Regions from separate parts of the Candidatus Enterococcus lowellii genome, predicted to be linked through region 1. Evidence: a T-box and tRNA genes for the amino acid it is inferred to sense, from the RefSeq annotation. Region 1 holds a T-box; the other regions hold tRNA genes.
The links. The T-box of region 1 lies ahead of argS (arginine--tRNA ligase). A T-box ahead of a tRNA ligase gene usually reads a tRNA of that ligase, here a tRNA-Arg.
Positions count from the first base shown of each region.

Region 2: it has a tRNA-Arg gene. The T-box ahead of argS (arginine--tRNA ligase) is inferred to sense a tRNA for this amino acid. The anticodon was not compared.
Region 3: it has a tRNA-Arg gene. The T-box ahead of argS (arginine--tRNA ligase) is inferred to sense a tRNA for this amino acid. The anticodon was not compared.
Region 4: it has a tRNA-Arg gene. The T-box ahead of argS (arginine--tRNA ligase) is inferred to sense a tRNA for this amino acid. The anticodon was not compared.

Region 1 is NZ_CP147251.1:2,485,878-2,491,127, forward strand. Features, by position in the region: partial or broken gene DOK78_RS12060 (DUF2334 domain-containing protein) at 1-437, opposite strand, end outside; gene argS (arginine--tRNA ligase) at 719-2,410, opposite strand; T-box leader at 2,484-2,677, opposite strand; gene argF (ornithine carbamoyltransferase) at 2,737-3,744, opposite strand; gene argB (acetylglutamate kinase) at 3,763-4,506, opposite strand; gene argJ (bifunctional ornithine acetyltransferase/N-acetylglutamate synthase) at 4,519-5,250, opposite strand, start outside.
Region 2 is NZ_CP147251.1:1,341,206-1,346,455, forward strand. Features, by position in the region: gene DOK78_RS06520 (lipoate--protein ligase family protein) at 1-245, opposite strand, end outside; gene DOK78_RS06525 (DUF1934 family protein) at 394-828, shown strand; gene rpoE (DNA-directed RNA polymerase subunit delta) at 915-1,517, shown strand; gene DOK78_RS06535 (DUF998 domain-containing protein) at 1,647-2,831, shown strand; tRNA gene DOK78_RS06540 (tRNA-Arg) at 3,905-3,976, opposite strand; gene rpoN (RNA polymerase factor sigma-54) at 4,033-5,250, shown strand, end outside.
Region 3 is NZ_CP147251.1:1,468,319-1,473,568, forward strand. Features, by position in the region: gene DOK78_RS07180 (DUF3284 domain-containing protein) at 1-334, shown strand, start outside; gene DOK78_RS07185 (PTS sugar transporter subunit IIB) at 556-873, shown strand; gene DOK78_RS07190 (PTS lactose/cellobiose transporter subunit IIA) at 898-1,215, shown strand; gene DOK78_RS07195 (PTS sugar transporter subunit IIC) at 1,240-2,493, shown strand; gene DOK78_RS07200 (GNAT family N-acetyltransferase) at 2,558-3,709, shown strand; tRNA gene DOK78_RS07205 (tRNA-Arg) at 3,782-3,853, shown strand; sodium ion sensor (DUF1646 type) at 4,219-4,264, shown strand; gene DOK78_RS07210 (cation-translocating P-type ATPase) at 4,320-5,250, shown strand, end outside.
Region 4 is NZ_CP147251.1:2,879,378-2,884,627, reverse strand. Features, by position in the region: gene map (type I methionyl aminopeptidase) at 1-385, shown strand, start outside; gene proS (proline--tRNA ligase) at 424-1,860, opposite strand; gene DOK78_RS14105 (DNA-directed RNA polymerase subunit alpha C-terminal domain-containing protein) at 1,872-2,066, opposite strand; T-box leader at 2,118-2,326, opposite strand; gene DOK78_RS14100 (O-methyltransferase) at 2,437-3,132, shown strand; tRNA gene DOK78_RS14095 (tRNA-Arg) at 3,237-3,310, shown strand; gene DOK78_RS14090 (MarR family winged helix-turn-helix transcriptional regulator) at 3,566-3,973, shown strand; gene DOK78_RS14085 (nitroreductase family protein) at 3,989-4,627, shown strand; gene DOK78_RS14080 (DUF1304 domain-containing protein) at 4,667-5,026, shown strand; gene DOK78_RS14075 (hypothetical protein) at 5,123-5,250, shown strand, end outside.

The sequences.
Region 1 (5,250 bases):
GGACCAAATGGCGCAAACATTGTTTCTGCAGCAAAAAAATAATTCCCATCATTTTGAACGATTAAAGGTACTTGCTGTTCTTTTTCTAAGGTAGCCAACGCTTTTTGCTCAACCCCATCTTTTGATGCTTGCACATGATAAATAATCCTTTGTTCAGGTAACCTTTGAATGAAATCGGCTAAAATAATCTGATCAACCAATAGCTCGCCTTCTATTTGAAATACGTTCATTTTAGCCAATTGCTCTGCATTATGTCCTATCACATAAAGCTTTCCCTCAAATGTGTCTAATGCTTTTTTTGTTTCTGAAGAAAAAGTCGTTTTGTCTAATCCAAAATAAATAATATGTGAACTATTTTGAATTGCATCACTTTGGATGTCTGATTCATTAATAAATTGATAGTTTATATTAAATCGACCTAAAATAGTATCTAACATGCGTAATTCATTTAGCTTTTGCTCGCCTTTTGTTGAATAAATGACTAAAACGTCTTGTTTTACATTCTCTTGAGCAAAAATTTCTTTAGAATAAAAAAAGCAGATTGGTATTAAAAAAAAATAATATTATTTTACGCATCCGTTTCTCCCTCGACAATAGTATTGACTAAATCTATAATACATCCAAATTAAGTTTTGCATGATTTTAAATAATTGTCCATACAAAAAAATTATGCCATAAATTTGTTTAAAAACAAACTTATGGCATAGACTATTTTTACTTACATTTTTTCTGGTGCATGTAAACCTAAGAGACGTAAATCTTCTTTTAACAAAACAGTAACAGCATAAACTAACGCTAAACGCGCTTCTTTTTGCTCGTCTTCTGCTAAGATTTTCGTATTGGCATAATATTTGTTAAATGCTTGTGCCAATTTAATTGAATGTTTCGCAATAACAGATGGCTCGTACTTATCTGCTGCTTGTTGGATTGTTTCTGGGTAACGTTGAATTAATTTAATCACTTCCCAGCTTTCTTCATCATTTAAAGCATACGTTTTGGTTTCGTCTGGTGTAAATGCAGCTTTTGCTAAGATACTCATCGCACGCGCATGTGCATATTGAACATACGGTCCTGTTTCACCTTCAAAACGAACAACTTCCTCTAAAGTGAAGTCAAAATTGTTTAGACGATCATTTTTCAAATCATGGAAAACAACTGCGCCTACCCCTACTTGTTTAGCTACTTCTTCTTTATTTTCTAAAGTTGGATTTTTTTCACTAATTTGTTCTTTGGCTGAATCAATTGCTTCATTCAATACTTCTTCTAATAAGACAATTTTCCCTTTACGTGTGGATAATTTTTTACCATCTTTGGTAATTAAGCCAAATGGAATATGATACATATCATCAGCCCAATCAAAGCCCATTTCTTTTAATACAGCTTTTAATTGTTTGAAATGATAACTTTGTTCATTCCCAACAACGTATAATGATTTGCCAAAATTATACGTACGTTTACGATATAACGCAGCGGCCATATCACGTGTAATATACAATGTTGCACCATCTGATTTACGAATTAATGCAGGATTCAAGTCGTAATTCGTTAAATCAACAATCTCTGCACCTTGGTCTTCTTTTAATAAATGTTTTTCTTCTAACATTTCAACAACTTCATCCATCTTGTCGTTGTAGAAAGCTTCGCCATTTAATGAATCAAAAGATACTTCTAACATGTCATAAATTTTGTTAAATTCTTTCATTGATTCATCGCGGAACCATTGCCATAATGAAATAGCTTCTTCATCGCCATCTTCTAATTTTTTAAACCATGCACGTGCTTCATCTTCTAACGCTTTATCTTCTTCAGCTTTTTCATGGAATTCTACATATAAACGCAATAATTCAGTGATGGGTTCATTACGAACAGCTTCTTCTGAACCCCATTTTTTATAAGCTACAATTAATTTCCCAAATTGTGTTCCCCAATCTCCTAAGTGGTTAATACGAATTGGTTGGTAGCCTACTTTTTCTAAAATAAAGCCAATTGAATTCCCAATGACAGTTGAACGTAAATGTCCCATTGAAATTGGTTTAGCAATATTAGGAGAAGACATATCAATTGGGACACTAGCGTTGTTTCCTTCGCTACTATCACCAAAATGATTTTTTTCTTTTACAACGGTTGCTAAAACGTTTTGACTAATTACCGCTTTATTCATAAAGAAGTTTAAATACGGTCCAACTACCTCAATTTTTTCAAATGATGAACCATCAATTTTTTCAGCTAAATCGGCAGCAATTTGTTGTGGTGCTTTACGGTAAACTTTTGCCAAGGCAAATGCCGGAAAAGCCACGTCTCCATGATCGGCTGATTTTGGGTTTTCTAATAGCTGTTGAACTTGTTCTAATGACAAATCTTCTTTGACCACATCAAAAATTGCTTTTGATACGATATCTTTGTTATTCATAAATTATTTCCTCCTAAAGTAGTCTCATTGATTTTTATGCGACAGCAAACAAAAAGTCTCTAGTGTAAAAAACACTAGAGACGAGAATTCCCGCGGTACCACTCTGATTGTTCGACAAATCGAACCCACTTTATCTGATAACGGTAGATGCCGTTTGCTTAACAAATTTTCACAAGTGCGCTTCACTTCTCTTCTTTATTTCGGCTTCCACCTTCCCGAATTCGCTAGTAAAAAATGAAAAGTTACTCTCTTGATCACTAAATCATGTATGAAATGTACACTGATTATAGCAAATCTTTTTTATTGCGCTAGTCTTGTGTTTAATTTTAACTATTCGGAATAAATAAATGTCCTAAAGTTGCTGCCATAACCGCTTTAATTGAATGCATGCGATTTTCAGCTTGTTCAAATTGTTTGGCATGTTTACTACGGAAGACTTCATCGGTTACTTCCATTTCACTTAGATTGAATTTTTCTTGAATATCTTGACCGTAATCTGTTTCTGCATCATGAAAAGCAGGTAAACAATGCAAGAAAATGACTTGCTCGTTTTTGGTTTTCTCAATCATCATTTGATTCACTTGATAAGGAAGTAATAATTCAATTCGCTCAGCAAATTTATCTTCTTCACCCATTGATACCCAGACATCGGTATATAAGACATCAGCGCCTAAAACGCCTTCATCTACATTGTCTGTCACCAAAATTTCAGCACCTGATTGTTGCGCATACTCTTTTGCCAAAGCAATTAATTGTTCGTCAGGATGCAATTCTTTTGGTGCAACAATTCGCACATTTGTCCCTAAAATAGCCCCAGTGACTAACAATGAACGTGCCACATTGTTACGACCATCGCCACAATAAACGAGATTAATGCCTTTGACTTTTCCAAAGCTTTCTTGAATCGTTAGATAGTCAGCAATCATTTGTGTTGGATGCCATTCATCAGTGAGACCATTCCATACAGGGACACCCGAATGTTCAGCCAATGCTTCAACTACTGCTTGACTGGATCCACGAAATTCAATCCCATCAAACATACTACCCAACACTTTTGCCGTATCTTCCACGGATTCTTTTTTACCCAATTGAATATCATTTGCGCCTAAAAATTCTGGATGAGCGCCTAAATCGACCGAAGCCACTGTAAAAGCTGCCCGTGTTCGCGTTGATGTTTTTTCAAACAATAAGGCAATATTTTTCCCTTCTAAATAACGATGTGTAATCCCTTGTTTTTTTAGTTTTTTCAAATGCTGGGATAAATCAATTAAATACTGTAATTCTTGTTGTGTAAAATCTTTTTCTGCTAAAAAACTTTTCCCTTGAAATTCCATCGTTTTCCTCCGTTCAGTTCAACCTACAGCTACTTTTATTTCTGTTCCAAATGAATCAATCGTATTACTGATAAAGACTGATTTCACGCCTGCTAACAGCGCTTTATGTGCACTGTCTAATTTTGGTAACATGCCACCTGTAACTACTTTTTCTGTTTTTAATTGAGAGATTTCTGCTACAGAAATTTCTTTTAGCCATTCAGATTCTTTTTTTATTCCTGGAACATCTGTTAATAGATATAACTTTTCTGCTTTAATACTTGCCGCAACTTTACAAGCTACTTCATCAGCATTGATATTTAACCATTGTCCTGATTCAGTAATCCCTAATGGCGCAATGATGGGAATGTGATGTTTTTCAATTAAGGTATTTAAAAGCTCGCTGTTCACTGCCGTCACTTCACCAACAAAACCTAATTTTTCTTCATCAATAATTTTTCCTTGAATCAATTGATCACAACCAGCATTCATACCTAGTGTAGGAAAACCTGCTTGTTGAAAATGAGTGGTAATCATCGGCTGTACTTGTCCTAATAAAACCATTCGCGTAATTTCTAATGTTTTTTCAGAAGTAACACGTAGTCCTTGCTTCACTTCTACTTTAATTCCTAAAATATCCATCATTTTAGAGATATAGTGTCCCCCTCCATGAACAATAATCACACGATAACCTTGGTTTTGCCAAGAAGAAATTTTTTGAAAAAAAGCATCATTTAAGTTATCTGAAGCAACGCCGCCCATTTTTACTACGATTGTTTTCATATTCATTTCCTCCTATGTGTGATAAAGTGCATTGATTTTAACGTAGTCATACGTCAAATCACAGCCCCATGCTTGTCCAAATGCATCGCCTTCATTTAGATAAACAGCGATTTTAATCTCTTCTTCACTTAAATTATCTTCCATTTGTTCTACATCAAATCCAAGTGGTTCACCCGCTTTAAATACTGGAATCCCTGCAAGCTCAATCGTTACGTTTGTTGGGTCAAATTCAACGCCACTATAACCAATCGCACATAAAATACGTCCCCAGTTTGGGTCTTTTCCAAAAATAGCTGATTTTACTAACATTGAACCAACAATTGCTTTTGCAATCATTCGAGCATCGCTAGCTGTTTTTGCTCCAGTTGCATCTACTTCAATTAATTTAGTTGCCCCTTCGCCATCTTTCGCAATTAATTTGGCTAATTCTGTCAAAACGATTGTTAGCATTTCTTTAAATTGTTGATAATCGGTATTTTTTTCAGTGATTTCTTGATTTTTAGCTAATCCATTTGCCATCACAACGACCATATCGTTTGTCGAAGTGTCACCATCCACTGTAATTTGATTAAACGTTACTTCTGTTAATTCTTTTAATAAGTCTTGCAACAACGTAGATGAAATCGCCACATCTGTAGTAATAAAGCCTAACATAGTTGCCATATTGGGATGAATCATCCCTGAACCTTTACTACAACCAGAGATTGTTACTTGCTTACCATCAATGACTGCTGTAATAGTGAT
Region 2 (5,250 bases), 1.1 Mb from region 1:
ACACCTAAGCCACCAGAATTTCTGACGACTGATTGATAATTATCTTGAAAAACCTGTGACAAACCTTGTTGTAGATGAGGAACACGCGTATCTTTCATTCCTAAAATAAATGTTTGGTCACATTGCCAAAAATGAATCATTTCTTGTGAGGTTGCACTAGCATGTTCCGTAAAGACATCTGTTAAGGCAAAGGGAAGATACGCATTGTTTTCCGTAAATATTGCTTGATCGAATAATTGCTTCATGGATATTTCCCTTCTTTAATAAATTGTTTTCTTTTATTATATACGAAAAAATTTTGAAAACACGTGAAAAACATCCAAACAGTTTGTTTTATTGACAAATATGCTGAAAATGTGAACAATATAAAAGAATAGTATAGGAGGGAAGAATGTGGATTTAACTAAAGGAATACCTGTTGCCATTCGCTTGAAAACAGAAGTAACCCAAAACAATGAATTACAAGAATTTTTATTTGAACTATCTGGACAAGTTGTCAAGATGGGAGATACGCTTTATATCCGTTATAAAGAAGTTCAAGAAGATCAATCTGAAGTGCCTGTTACAATGAAGCTTTCACCTGATGGCACCATTCAATTGATTCGTTCTGGCGAAATGCGTCTGCGTTTAAAATTTGTTTATCGAGAAAAAGCAGATACGAGTTATCAAACTCCATATGGCGTGATGTTTTTCAGTACATACACCAATAATCTTCATTTTAGTTTAAAAGACCAACCGACTTCTGGGAAAGTGTCTATTGATTACGATTTATTTACAGCAGGCGATAAAATCGGTGAGTATAAACTCTCATTAGAATTTACTGCTTGATTTTTGATGTTTTTTATCAGAATAAATTGCTTTTTTGCAAACATTTTTGTATGATTAGACGTAGACTGTGAAAGGACGTGTCCCGATTGGAAATTAATGTATTTGAAGGTGTAAATAGAAACGAATTATCCATGATTGAAGTTGCCTATGCAATTTTGTCTCAAAAAGGCGATGTAATGGATTTTTCAGATTTAGTAAATGAGATTCAAACCTATTTAGGGAAATCTGATAGCGATATTCGTGATTCATTGGCGCAGTTTTATACAGACTTAAACATTGATGGTAGTTTCATTTCTTTAGGTGATAATCGTTGGGGCTTACGTTCATGGTATGCCATTGATTCGATTGACGAAGAAGTAAACCATGGAATTGACGAAGATGACGAAGATGCACCACGCCGTCGTAAACGTAAGAAAGTAAATGCCTTTATTAGTGATGATGAAGATGCTATTGACTACAACGATGATGATCCAGAAGATACAGATCTAACTGATGAAGAAGATGATGATGATTTATTTGATGATGACGATGAAGATGAAGAAATCGCAGCATATAACTCTGATTTACAAGAAATTGGCGCAACCAACGATGATGATGAAGAAGAACTTCCAGGAAGTATTGAAGAAGACTTAACAATCATTGACGATGATGACGACGATGAATTTGATGACGAGGAAGAAGAATTATAATCATTGCAAAACACCCAAAAGCTTATTAATAGCTTTTGGGTGTTTTTTGTTTAATGATGTCGCTTTTGTTATTTACCAAAATTGTGTATGATAAGCAAAACAAAAGAGTTTAAAAAAGGTGGAATAAACATGAATAAAGTACGTTTTAATCTTCCAAAAGAAATAGTTGAAAAATCAAAATTAATCAAATGGTCAGAAGGAGAAGGGGAATTAGATGTAAATACAGGTGTTTTGACAATAAAAGAAAAAGAAACTACTATGAGTAGCCAAACTATTTCATTACGTTTGTTTTTTGTTCCATCCTTTTTGTCTGCCTTCTTGTTTTTTCTTTATTATTATTTTACAAAACGAACCCAAATTGCTTTGTCAGGGTATGACTCAATAGGTTTTATGTTGTCAATCTTAGGAACACTCACAGGTCTTTTGACATTGACACTTATTTTTACCAGTATAAAAAAAGGCAAGCGGTTTTCTCAAGCTAAAAATTTATATTGGCGTAATTTTCCAGCATTATTTATTTCATTAGGCATTATGTTATTCTTAGGAAGTCTTTTTCTCTTTCGAATCTTACGTTATATGTTTCCTGGATTAGTTTTTGATTTATACACTGCTACAGGGCTTTATTTTGTCAGTATAGCAATTATTAATTACTTTATTATTTATATTGTAATGGAATTGACCCCATTGTTATTAACTAATATTTTGACCTTTGTAATTATTGGTGGTGTCGTTGGTGCGATGGTAACTAATCGAGAAAATCAGTGGTGGCAACATAATTTTAGTTTTTTAGGTACCAGCGAAGCGACAAACCGTTGGCAATTCAATCTCACCTTAGTTTTATCGGCCATTTTGATGATTGCATTAATTGATTATATTTTTGTGAATTTGCAAGAACGATATCCAGGAATGAAACTTCAGATTTTACGCTGGCTATTAATTTTGATTGCTGTAAATTTAGGTGGTGTAGGGATGTTTCCATATAAAGAAGGTTCTTTATCGGCTGTGATTCATAATCATGTTGCCGCAAACCTTGTTTATTTAGTTATTCTGTTAATTGTCACATTACCTTGGTTATTACCTAGAATTACAAGAGAATTTAAAATCACTTCATTTATTGTGATGGGATTGCTTGTTTTATGCGTATTTTTGTTTATGGGTGTTCATTATCTATCATTAACAGCTTTTGAGTTTCTAGCATTTTTAGTAGCTTTTGTTTGGCTATTGATGTTTTTCCAGTTTTTACAATTCTTGGTTCTTGAATCGCCAGAACATCGTTTGGTCATTGAAATTAAAGACTCTGAAAATGAACGATAGCCCTCTCTAAAAAAGAGAAGGCTATCTGACGAATCAATATATTTATTTTAAAGTTGATACTAATTATAACTATTACTAAAAATTAACTATTTCTCATTTAAACGATATATTCCCTAACCTCTAATACATCCTTGTAACCCTGTAGTTACGCCAGTGTGAATAAATTTCCTAAAAACAAATTAAAGTGTCGCATAAAAATATCTTTCGCGTTACTTAAGTATAACATATTTCTTCTTGAAAAGAAAATTTATAGGAAAATTTCAAGAAAATTACTAAAAACTGCATAGGTAATTTTGTATGTACTTTTTTATAACCACACAAGTTTTTTTCAATCTAAATCTAAATGAGGATTAAGCTCCATGTAAGTTGACTATCAGATTCAAGCTTATTAATTATCTTTTTATTTTTTTAATGCAAACCAATAAGAAGTTAGACCTAATGCTAAAAAGATTAATGCACATAGTAACAGTGGAAAGTAAAAAGAATACATAAAAAATTTCCAGATGAAAAAGGATAGAAATAATAGTATAGATAATGATACATATATAGTAGCCGAAACTACCCACATAAAAATCGCCTCCTATTCAAAGTAATAAACTAAGTTTTTTATATAAGCTGTCGAATTGTAAGTTAAAATTGCCACGCTTCCAACTGATTGTTTGGAGTTGTTTTCTTCTGTAAAGATTCCATCAGATGATGTGTACTCTTAGATTAACTGTTAGCTATTATTTTCAGTATCTACCATACACATCAATACTTTCAATAGTATAGTTAGTATTATACTATTGAACCAGCATTTATTTTTATCTTGAACGTCGCAAATTCATGCCTAAACGTCATATTGTAAATCCACCAGTTTCATACAAAAAAGCTAGATTCCGAATTGGAACCTAGCCTAACACTCGCCATCACGCTATTTTTTGATAATGAGCTCCCCACGAAATATCCACAAAGGAAGAAAGAAAATCCATACCCACGAACTTTTTGAATATTGTTATTTTTCGTAATCCGTTGTTACAAGAGGGTTTTGCCATTTAACGTAGCATCAAGTATAATGTAATCAGTTACACAAACGCACCTTAAGGGAATCGAACCCCTGTCTCAAGAACCGGAATCTTGCGTGATATCCACTACACTAAAGGTGCTGAACACTTTACATAGTTTAGCGAACTTTAAGAAAAAAAACAAGGGGAAATCCAAAATGAAATTTGAACAGCAGTTTTCGCAGCAACAAAAGCAAACACAGAAACTAGCGATGACACAAAAATTACAGCAATCGATTCAAGTTTTGCAGTTTTCTACAGAGGAATTAACACAATTTATTGAGAATCAAGCCTTAGAAAATCCACTACTTGATGTCATTCAACCTAATTATACTTCAAACTACTCAAAACCACGTACATCAACAGGCACAGAAATGACACGTTTAAACCAAATCCCTGATACGACAATTTCATTATTCGAGCACTTAATTGATCAAATTCATTTGAACTATCGTGATACTTATTTAAGGACACTGGTTCTGTATTTGGTAGAATATATTGACTTGAATGGTTATTTAACAATTTCGCTGGACGAAGCAGTTGAACAGACAGGTGGGACGCCGATTCAACTATTGGATGCTTTGACCTTAATTCAGCAATTAGAACCAGCGGGTGTAGGTGCTAGAAATCTGCAAGAATGTTTGATGTTACAAACCGAACGAGATAACTATGCACCAGAAATTGCGTATTTAATATTAGAAGAATATTTTACAGAATTAGTTGAAAGAAAATGGGAAAGTATCGCTAAAAAGTTAGTCATCTCTTTGACAGATATTCAAAAAGTATTTGATTATATTCAAACATTAACGCCAACACCAGGGGCAGTCTTTGGTTCGACAGAAGGCTTGTACATCATCCCTGACTTAACGGTTAAAGTTGACGGACAACAAGTGACGGTAGTCTCAAATCGTAGTGGAATGCCAGAAATCAAATTTCAGCAAAATTATTTTGAACAAATGACTCAAAGTGGAGATTCAGAAGTGTTAAACTATCTGAAAGAAAAACAACAAGCGTTTGAGTGGCTGAAAAAAACCGTGGAACAACGTGGAGACACTATTTACAATGTGGGGAAAGCAATCGTTGAAAGACAACAAGAATTCTTTTTCAATAAAGAGCATCCTATCAAGCCATTAATTTTAAAAGATATTTCAGAAGAATTGGCTATTCACGAATCCACAGTCAGTCGTGCTGTGAATGGCAAATATTTAGAAACGGATTTTGGCGTTTTTGAATTAAAACATTTCTTTAGTCAAAAACTCGCCTCTGATGAAGGAGAACGCTCGACAAATGATGTGAAACATCGCTTGCAAACGTTAATCGATTCAGAAGATAAAGCTAAACCCTTATCCGATCAAAAATTAGTGGAACTTTTGAAC
Region 3 (5,250 bases), 1.0 Mb from region 1:
AGAAGCTACTGGTCAAACGTTAAAAGAAAAACAACTGATAGGTTTTGAATATATCAAGAAATTCAATGAGAAGACCAGTGCTAAAATAAAAATTGAAGAATTAATCACCGATCAATTATATATTTACCGAACATCTACCACGCGTAATGATTTTACTGCAACTTATCAAATTCGTTCGATTGATGAAAAGAGTTGTGAAATCCAATATGTAGAAAAAATGGACTCACATGGAATGATTCAATCATTAAATGATATGGTTACAGGGGTACTTCTTAGCTTCTTTAAAAAACGTCAATTTAAACAGATGTTAGCAATGATTGAACAATCGTATTAGAGAGCTACGGCAACGGGCTCTTTTTTTACGCACTAAATTACATACAAAGAGGTATTTTTACACTTAACTTGTAGTGTGTAGGTGAAATGTAATCAGTGTGTAGTTGAATAGTGTAACTAAAACGTTGATTTCAAAGGGTTTTAGCTTGTTTGATAGTTGGCACACTTCTTGCTTTATAAATAAGTGTAAAGACAACATAAATTTGAGAGGTGGCAACAATCATGGCAAAAAAAACAATTATGCTCGTATGTTCAGCAGGAATGAGCACAAGTTTATTAGTAACAAAAATGCAAAAAGCAGCACAAGATAAAGGGGTAGACGCAGATATCTTTGCAGTATCAGCATCAGAAGCTGATATTCATTTAGAAACAAAACCAGTGGATGTTTTATTATTAGGTCCACAAGTTCGTTTTATGAAAGCTCAATTTGAACAAAAATTAACACCAAAAGGAATTCCATTAGATGTAATTAATATGTCTGATTATGGCATGATGAATGGTGAAAAAGTGTTAGCTCAAGCAGAAAGTTTAATGAAATAATTTTAATTACGAGGAGATATACGCATGGATGAAAAAAACTTAGAAGCAATTATGGGATTAATTATGTATGGTGGGAATGCAAAAAGCGATGCAATGGAAGCTATTGCTGCTGCCAAACAAGGTGACTTTGAATTAGCAGATCAAAAAATCAAAGATGCTGAAGCGTCATTAGTGGAAGCACATCATTCTCAAACAGGACTATTAACTCAAGAAGCACAAGGAGATCACATGACAGTTACTTTATTAACCGTTCATTCTCAAGATCATTTGATGACTTCAATCGCATTTACCGATTTAGCAAAAGAGATTATTGACGTTTATCGTCATATCGAAGCAAAATAATTTGATTATTTGGAGGAAGAAACAATGGATTCATTTGTAGCTTTTATGGAAGATAAATTTGTGCCAATTGCATCTAAAATTGGCGCACAACGTCACTTAGTAGCGATTCGTGACTCATTTATGGTAACAATGCCCTTAATGATTTTAGGGGCTTTGGTGGTTATGATTAATAACTTACCAATACCGGTTTATCAAAATTTTATGAACGGTATTTTTGGTGAAGGTGTTTGGCAAACGTTTGGCGGCTCTGTTTGGAACGGAACATTCGCTATTTTGTCTGTTATTATTTCATTTTTAATTGCGTATAATTTAGCTCACGGTTATGGCAAAGATGGTATTGCAGCAGGAACAGTATCACTAGCTTCATTCTTCGCTCTAGGCGGCGCAACAGGAATGTCTAGTACAGGTTTATTTATTGCAATTATTGTAGGGATTGTTTCAACAGAACTATTTGTTCGCTTATCTGGTAGTAGTAAATTAGTAATTAAAATGCCTGATGGTGTACCACCAGCTGTGGCACGTTCATTTGCAGCATTGTTACCAGCGATGATTGTAGTTAGTTTATTCGGTTTAGTTGCTGCGATTTTTGCAGCATTCGGTGTGCCAGATATTATTAATTCATTCTACACAGCGGTACAACAACCATTCATGGGAATGGCAAGTACGTATCCATCAGCGTTGTTGATTGCGTTTATTACACCTTTCTTATGGTTCTTTGGTTTACACGGTGCAAATATGATTGACCCATTTTTACAAACAATTAATGCACCTGCCATCGAAGCGAATGCATTAGCTGTATCAGCTGGTAAGGTAGCACCATATATCGTGAATAAGCCATTTATTGATAGTTTTGTCAACTTAGGCGGAACAGGTGCAACATTTGGTTTGATAATTGCGATCTATTTAGTTGGTCGTAAAAATAAAGCGTACAATGTAGTAAATAATTTAAGTGCTGCACCAGGATTATTCAACATCAATGAACCATTATTGTTTGGTTTACCAATTGTTTTAAATCCAATTATGTTTATTCCATTTATCATCACGCCAATGGTCTTAATTACAACTGCATTTTGGGCAACCAAATTAGGTTTCGTCCCTGCAGCAACATTTATGCCACCATGGGTAACACCTCCAGTAATTGGCGGATTTTTAGCAACACAAAGTTGGACAGGCGGTTTATTAGCAGCCATCAACCTAGTCATTTCTACATTGATTTACATTCCGTTTGTTCGTATCGGAGTTTTACAAGAATTAAAACGCGAACAAGCAGCACAATAAAATATCTACTTAAAGAAGGGTCATTTTTATGGTCCTTCTTTATAAATTCATAGGAGGAAAATAAATGCAAGAGACTACAAAAGCAGATGCGATCTATCAACTTGCTCATTATGCGTTTCAATTTAATCAAAGCGACGCATACAAAAATCGCTTGAATTATATTGTAGAACATTCAAAACATTATGGTTCCTACGATGGAGAACAACTAGCAAGTCAAATTATTGCGACGCCTTTAAAAGTTCAATTTTTTAATCAAGTGTTTGATATGGCAGGTGTAGGATTTGTTTCCTCTGATCCAAGTTATCGTGGTGAAGGCCGAATCGATCAATTGATGGCGAATATTTTAAATGACTGCAAAGAAAATAAGGTTCTTTTCTCTTATCTCGCACCATTCTCATATCCTTTTTATCGTCGTTACGGTTACGAATTGATTTTTGAACGAATTGCGTATGATGTACCTAGTCATGAGTGGCCGGATAGTAGACGTGTACCAGGAAAAATTCGTCGACAGACATGGGAACAATCAAAAGATGTCATTAAAGAAGTATATGAAGCATCTAATCGAAATAAGCATGGAGGATTACAACGTGAAGACTGGTGGTATGAATATAAGTTCCATATTCAACGCCCATATTATTTTGCCGTGTATTATAATGAATCCGACGAAGCGGAAGGCTATTTAATTTATCAAATTTTAAATGGTAAGTTTCATTGTGCAGAGTGGGAAGTATTAAGCGGCAATGCATATCATGCGTTGAATCGCTACATTGCTACACACAGAGATTCGGTCAGTGAAATTCGCTATGAACAAGGATACAATAAAAATAGTTCATTCTTCCTACAAGAAAAACCACTTGCAAATGCAACAATCCGACCAGAAATGATGGTTCGAATTGTTGATATTGAGGCATTTTTAACGGTTTATCCATTTGATAATCTACAAGCAGCATTTGCGATTCAGATTCTAGAAGATACCTATGCGCCATGGAATGAAGGGATTTTTGAAATTCATTCAAAAGGAACTGTCAGTAAAGTAGCGAAAACCAAGCTACCTACGCTAACAATTTCTGTTCAACGTTTTACACAACTCTTTTTAGGCTATCAAAAATTACGAGAATTGATGTTTTTCAATTGTGTAACGGTTGATAAAGAAATAGTGTCTATTGTAGAAGCGATTTTACCAACAGATATTCCTGTTTTAGAGGATTATTTTTAATAAGTAATTTTATCGCTGACCTTGCGTTTTTTTTAGGTTAGCGATAAAATGATAACAGACTTTTTGTCAATCGTCCTCTTAGTTAAATGGATATAACAAGGTCCTCCTAAGACTTAGTTGCTGGTTCGATTCCAGCAGAGGACGTAGCTGAAACTCTTTGTATAAGGGTTTCAGTTTTTTTATTTGAATGATGTATTTAGAGATTTTGCAGATTGAAAATTATAATTTTTAATAAAAGTGGCTGAATTTCTTGCTAACATTTTTCCTTTTACCTTGGCAGTTGTCGAGGTGGAAGCATTACAAAAGGGAATATTAAGTGCAATGGATTAAAATATTCATGCTGATACTGAGATGCGAACGTCGCTTTCTTCAAGTACAGAAAAAACTAGTGAAGAATAGTTTTTCAGTCTACGATAACGATTGAGTAGTAAAAAATTATATTTTTTAGGCATCAAGATAGACAAAGTAGAAAATTTTTGTTAAATTAATACTAATTTCATAAATGACCAGGTTGGGCGCAAGCTTTCAAGACATATTCTCCAAGGGTGAGGAGAGTCTTGTTTGCTTGCGCTCTTTTTGCGTTGTTTAGAAAAAAGAAAGGAAGTTAGCGATGCATTTTTATCAAGAAACAAAAGAAAAATTAATCAAGAGATTTGAGGTTGATCCAACGAACGGGTTAACAAATGAGCGTGTTCGTAGTCTCAGAGAGCAATATGGAGTGAATAAGCTACCTGATGAAAAAGAAGATCCATACTGGAAAGTCTTCTTGAAGAATTTTAAAGAACCCATTGTCATCGTATTGATGGGGGCTATTGTATTATCTTTATTGAGTTCCTTTTATTCTATTCAGATACAAGGAGATATGCAGCATGGTAAAGAATCTCTGTATGAAGCAGCAGCTATTTTTATTTTAATTATCATCAATGCTTGTTTAGGTTTTTGGCAAGAAATTAGTGCACGTAAGAGTTTGAATGCTTTAAAAGAGATGAACAATCGTCAAACAACGGTCTTAAGAAATGGGTGCTGGGAAAAAATTGCTGCTACAGATGTTGTGGTGGGGGATTTAATCAAAGCAGAAGTAGGCGATTTCGTTGAAGCAGATGTACGTTGGATTCAAACGAATGAATTGCAAGTGATTGAAGCACATTTAACTGGCGAAGCAGATGCGATTCATAAAAATACCGAAGCAATTGATGAAATTGTCGAAATTGGCGATAGAAAAAATATGGGCTTTTCAGGCTCCATTGTTTCAAATGGGCAAGGAATTGGTTTAGTCGTTGCTACAGGTTTAAACACTGAATTAGGAAACATTGCACAATTAATTCAAGCTGTAGAAGATAAACCGTCTCCCTTACAGAATACGGTTAATAAATTGACAAAGACCTTAATGCTGATTTCAGCTGGTGTCATTCTATTTACCTTTGTGATTGGTATGATTCAGGCAGGGGAAATCAGTTTTACATCGATTGGTTCGGTACTTTCCACATCAATCGCTCTAGCAGTAGCTTCTATTCCTGATGCGTTGCCTGCAGTATTGTCGA
Region 4 (5,250 bases), 390 kb from region 1:
GATGATGGAACATTGCGAAAAAAGTCTCTACTTAGGCATTCAAGAAGCGTTAGCAGGACGACGAGTTGGGGATATTGGTTATGTTATTGATAGTTATGCACGAGAACACAGTTATGGCAATGTGTACGACTTTACAGGTCATGGTGTCGGACGAGAAATTTGGGAAGAACCCACTGTACCACATTATGGTATTCGTAACAAAGGTGCTCGTTTGAAAAAAGGCATGGTAATTGCCATTGAACCAATGTTTACTTTAGGTAAAACGGCAAATTATACGGAAGATGATGGTTGGACAGTTCGAACGTTAGATCATTCGATTTGTGTACAATATGAGCATACAGTGGCTATTACCGAAAATGGGCCAGAAATTCTGACACAATTATAAAAAAGAAGCAAAATCAAAACTGATTTTGCTTCTTTTTATTAATAAGCTCGTGCAATCCACACGGTGTGTTTTGCGGGTTTGCCACTTACAATATCAACTGTTTTTTCCATTGGTGTTTCAAATGGAATATTACGGGTTGTAAATCCAGTTTCTTCTTTGATTTTTGCTTCGGTTTCTTCTGTTCCATCCCAACCAATTAGGACAAAACCAGTTACTTTATCTTCTGCTTTACATTTTTCAATGTGTGCTTTTAAGTCATCTAATGTTTCGATGTCATAGTGTTCGTTTTCTTTGTTACGAGCACGAGCAGCTTCTAATAAACGGTTTGGCATAATTGCCAATTGTTCTTTCACATAAGCAGTTAACTCTTCGAAGCTTACTTTTTCTTTTTCTGAAAGGTCACGAACTTTAACCATTACATGACCGTTTTCTAAGTCACGAGGACCACATTCGATACGGACACAAGCTCCTTTTAATTCCCATTCGTTGAATTTGTAACCTGGAGAATTATCGCTATCATCTAAGCGTACGCGGAAACCTTCTGCTTTAAATGTTGCAAAAATTTCGTCTAATTTTTCCATGATTGCTGGATTTTTCTTCCAAGGACCAACTGGCATTAAAACGATTTGTGTTGGCGCAATAGTTGGTGGGAAAACTAACCCATTTTCGTCTCCGTGGGTCATGATTAATGAACCTAACAAACGTGTAGATACTCCCCATGAAGTTGTATGGGCGTGAACGTGTTTATTTTCTTTATTTAAATAAGTAATGTCAAAGGCTTCAGCAAATTTGGTTCCCATATAATGTGAAGTTCCTGCTTGAACGGCTTTTCCATCTTTCATCATTGCTTCAATTGAATAAGTTTCTTCGGCGCCTGCAAAACGTTCAGAAGGTGTTTTTTCACCTTTATATACAGGAATCGCTAGAAATTCTTCACATAAACGCGCATACTCATCTAAGATACGTAAGGTACGTTTGCGTGCATCCTCTGCATCTGCATGTGCGGTATGTCCTTCTTGCCATAAAAATTCAGAAGTACGTAAAAATGGTAAAGTTTTCTTTTCCCAGCGGAAGACGTTGGCCCATTGATTAATTTCGTAAGGTAAATCACGATAAGAATTAATCCAATCAGAAAAAGCAGTCCCAATCATTGTTTCAGAAGTTGGGCGTAAAGCTAAAGGTTCTTCTAACTTTTCATCGCCTACCTCAGTTACCCAAGGAAGCTCTGGAGCAAAGCCTTCAATATGATCCGCTTCTTTCATGAAGAAACTTTTTGGAATCAACATTGGGAAATAGGCATTGCGAATTCCTTCGCTACGTAAGAATTTGTTGAATTCTTCTTGAATATGCTCCCATAATTCAAAACCATCTGGACGGAAGATGATGGAACCTCTAACGGGTGAGTAAGACATTAATTCTGCTTGTTGAACGGTTTGTAAATACCATTCTGTAAAATCATTTTTTTGTTCTGCCATTTTGTTTCCTCCTATTGATTAAATGTACGATTATTTTGGTTGAGCGCATCTTTCATAGTGGGTAAAGATTTTGGTCCCACGCCATGGATAGCTAAGACCTGTTTTTCAGTTAAGCTGGCTAATTTATCAAAGCTATCAATTTTTTCGTGTAAAAGTGCATTTCGTGCGGGGTTAGAAAGTTTTTGTAAAAATTCGTCGTAAGTCATTTGATAACCACCTTTAATTTTTTGCAATAAAAAAAGCATTCTCATCCCGATAAAAAGGACGAAATGCTGAACATTCGCGGTACCACCTTCATTGAATAGAATAACTCTATCCCACTTGTAACGAAGATAAGGGTTCTAACCCGATTGTTTTCACAATCATTGACATTGGTAGGTTCACAAAAATAGGGGTATCGAGGTTCCAGCCTTGCCCCGACTCTCTAAAACATATTTTTGATAGTAATCCAAATCCTGTCTATAGACTAATAGGAATTGCTCAAAAAAGCAAGTAGAAGTTTTTAATGAGAAAAGATTGCAGGTTGTCGCTGAAATTCGTATAATGAAAAACAGTGAATAAGTAGGAGTGTAAAACATGAGAAACGAAATGATGTATCGACCAGTTGTAAAACCCGAACTTGTCGAATTTTTACGTAATGAACAAAAACAATTAGCTGGTGAACTGGGTCAAATTGAAAAAGAAGCCAATGAAAATGAAGTACCGATTATCCCCCATGAAACAGTTGTTTTTATGCAATTTTTATTAGGTCAAATTAGACCAAAGCAAGTGTTGGAAATCGGAACAGCACTGGGATTTTCTTCTAGTTTAATGGCGCAATATGTTGGAGAAGACGGGCATGTTACCACCATTGATCGCTTTGATGTCATGATTCGTAAAGCGAAAAAAACTTATGAACGTCTTGGCTTAGAAGATAAAGTAACGTTATTAGAAGGTCAAGCAGCAGATATTTTACCAGAATTAACAGGTCCATATGATTTTATTTTTATGGATAGCGCTAAGTCAAAATATATTGAGTTTTTACCAGAGTGTTTACGCTTGTTGAAAAAAGGTGGCGTATTGATGGTAGATGATGTGTTTCAAGGAGGAACAGTGTTAGATCCAATCGAAGAAATTCCTCGGAATCGTCGTACTATTCATCGTAAACTAAAACGATTTTTAGATGTCATTAATACACACCCTGATTTAACAACGAGTTTGGTACCATTAGGGGATGGGATTGCTTTAATCACCAAAGAAGCAGATGAAGTTGTGATTGAACCTGTAGAATAAGCTGTTTTTTAAGGTGTCTTTTTTTGGCACCTTAAAAAATAACAGAAAAACAATTGACATTTATAAGGAATTTCCATATAATAATTTTTGTTGCTAAAACATCTGTCATAGTAGCTCAGCCGGATAGAGCATCCGCCTTCTAAGCGGACGGTCGGGGGTTCGAATCCCTCCTGTGACGCTAATTAAGCCTTAGAAACGTTGGTTTCTAAGGCTTTTTTTGTTTTTTGTGCCAAAAAATTTTATAACGATGATATTTTGCCTTAATTAATTAATGTTTAACACACAGCTGCTATTTTCTAGCAGTTTTTTTATTTTATAGCGTATATTCACACGTATGAATCACCAATGCAAGCAAAGTAATTTACAAATTAAATTCTTTTCTGTATATTTGATGAATCAACTGTTGACTAGTCAAATGTAGAAGGGAGTTAATATGAATCTTAGAAAAATTAGTAAATTATTTTATCAGTTAAAGTTGGCGAATCAAGAAATGACCGCCAAGTTTGAAAAAGAAACGGGGTTTAGTATTACTCGTTATGAACTAATGATGTTTTTAAAAGAAAATGGGCAATGTTCGCAAACTATTCTACAAAAAGAATTGAAAATTGATAGTGCCGCAGTAACGAGACATCTAAAAATACTAGAAGATAAGAATTATGTAACTCGTGAAAGAAATCAACAAAACAATCGCGAAGTTTTTGTAAAGATTACAGCTAAAGCTTTCAACGAGTTAGAAACTTGTGAAAAAAAATATAGTTCTTCTGAAAAACAAATACCTGTATCACTTAATGATCAAGAAGGAGAACTTCTCTTAGAATTATTAACCAAATTAGTGAAATGAAAGAGGCCAATTAATATGTCAAACAACTTAATGAACAATAATTTTTCTGAAATTACTTTTGATAGAAAATCTGTACGTATCTATGATGAATCCTATAAAATTTCTCATGAAGAAATGCTAGAAATGATTCAAGAAGCAACACTTGCGCCTTCATCAGTAAATATGCAACCATGGCGTTTTGTAGTCGTTGAAAGCGAGGCAGAAAAAGCAAAATTAAAACCATTAATTCGTTTTAATACTCGTCAAAATGATACATCTTCTGCAATGATTTTAATTTTTGGAGATATGGAATGTTATGAACGAGGCGAAGAAATTTACGACCAAGCAGTAGCAGAAGGAGGAATGCCTCCAGAAGTCAGAGATCAACAACTAGAAGCAATTATCCCTTACTATAAAAACTTTACTAAAGAAAAAATGAATGACGTTGTAAAAATTGATTCAAGTTTAGCTGCGATGCAATTGATGTTAGTTGCTCGTGCACATGGTTATGAAACAAATCCAATTGGTGGGTTTGAAGAGGATCAATTAGCAGAAGCATTTGGTTTAGACAAAGAGCGTTATGTCCCCGTGATGATTGTATCGATTGGTAAAGCAAAAGAAACGGGTTATTCATCTGTCCGTTTAGCAGCGGAAAAAATTACAGAATTTAAGTAAAAGTGTTACTTGAAAAATAGTCTTCTAAGGGGGAGTATCATGTCATTCATTTCAATGGTATTAGTTGTGTTAGTAGCCTTAGAATTTTTCTATATTATGTATTTAGAAACTTTCGCTACAACCTCAGCTGCAACAAGTCGTGTATTTAATATGACGAGGGAAAGTTTAGCAGATAAATCATTAAACACCTTATTTAAAAATCAAGGTATTTATAATGGATTGATTGGTGTTGGGTTATTGTATAGTGTCTTCTTTGCTACTGCATCGCTGGAAATCAGTCGTTTAATTCTGCTATACATTATTTTCGTTGCTTTATATGGAAGCTTTACAAGCGATAAAAAAATTATTTTCACGCAAGGTGGGTTAGCCATCCTTGCTTTAGTTTCAACCTTTTTTTAATTGTCTATAAAAAGCGCAGTCTGCAAAGGTTGTGCTTTTTATTTTTAGCTTAGAATGTTTGTTATAATAGAGATAAATAAACGAAGAGATGAATATATGTGTAAGCTTTCGGATGCTTTATTAGTGATTGATCTTCAAAATGGTGTTTGTCAGGATAGCTATCAACTACAAAAGTTGACGTTACTAGTCAATCAACGAATTGATGAATACAATAAAACTAATTG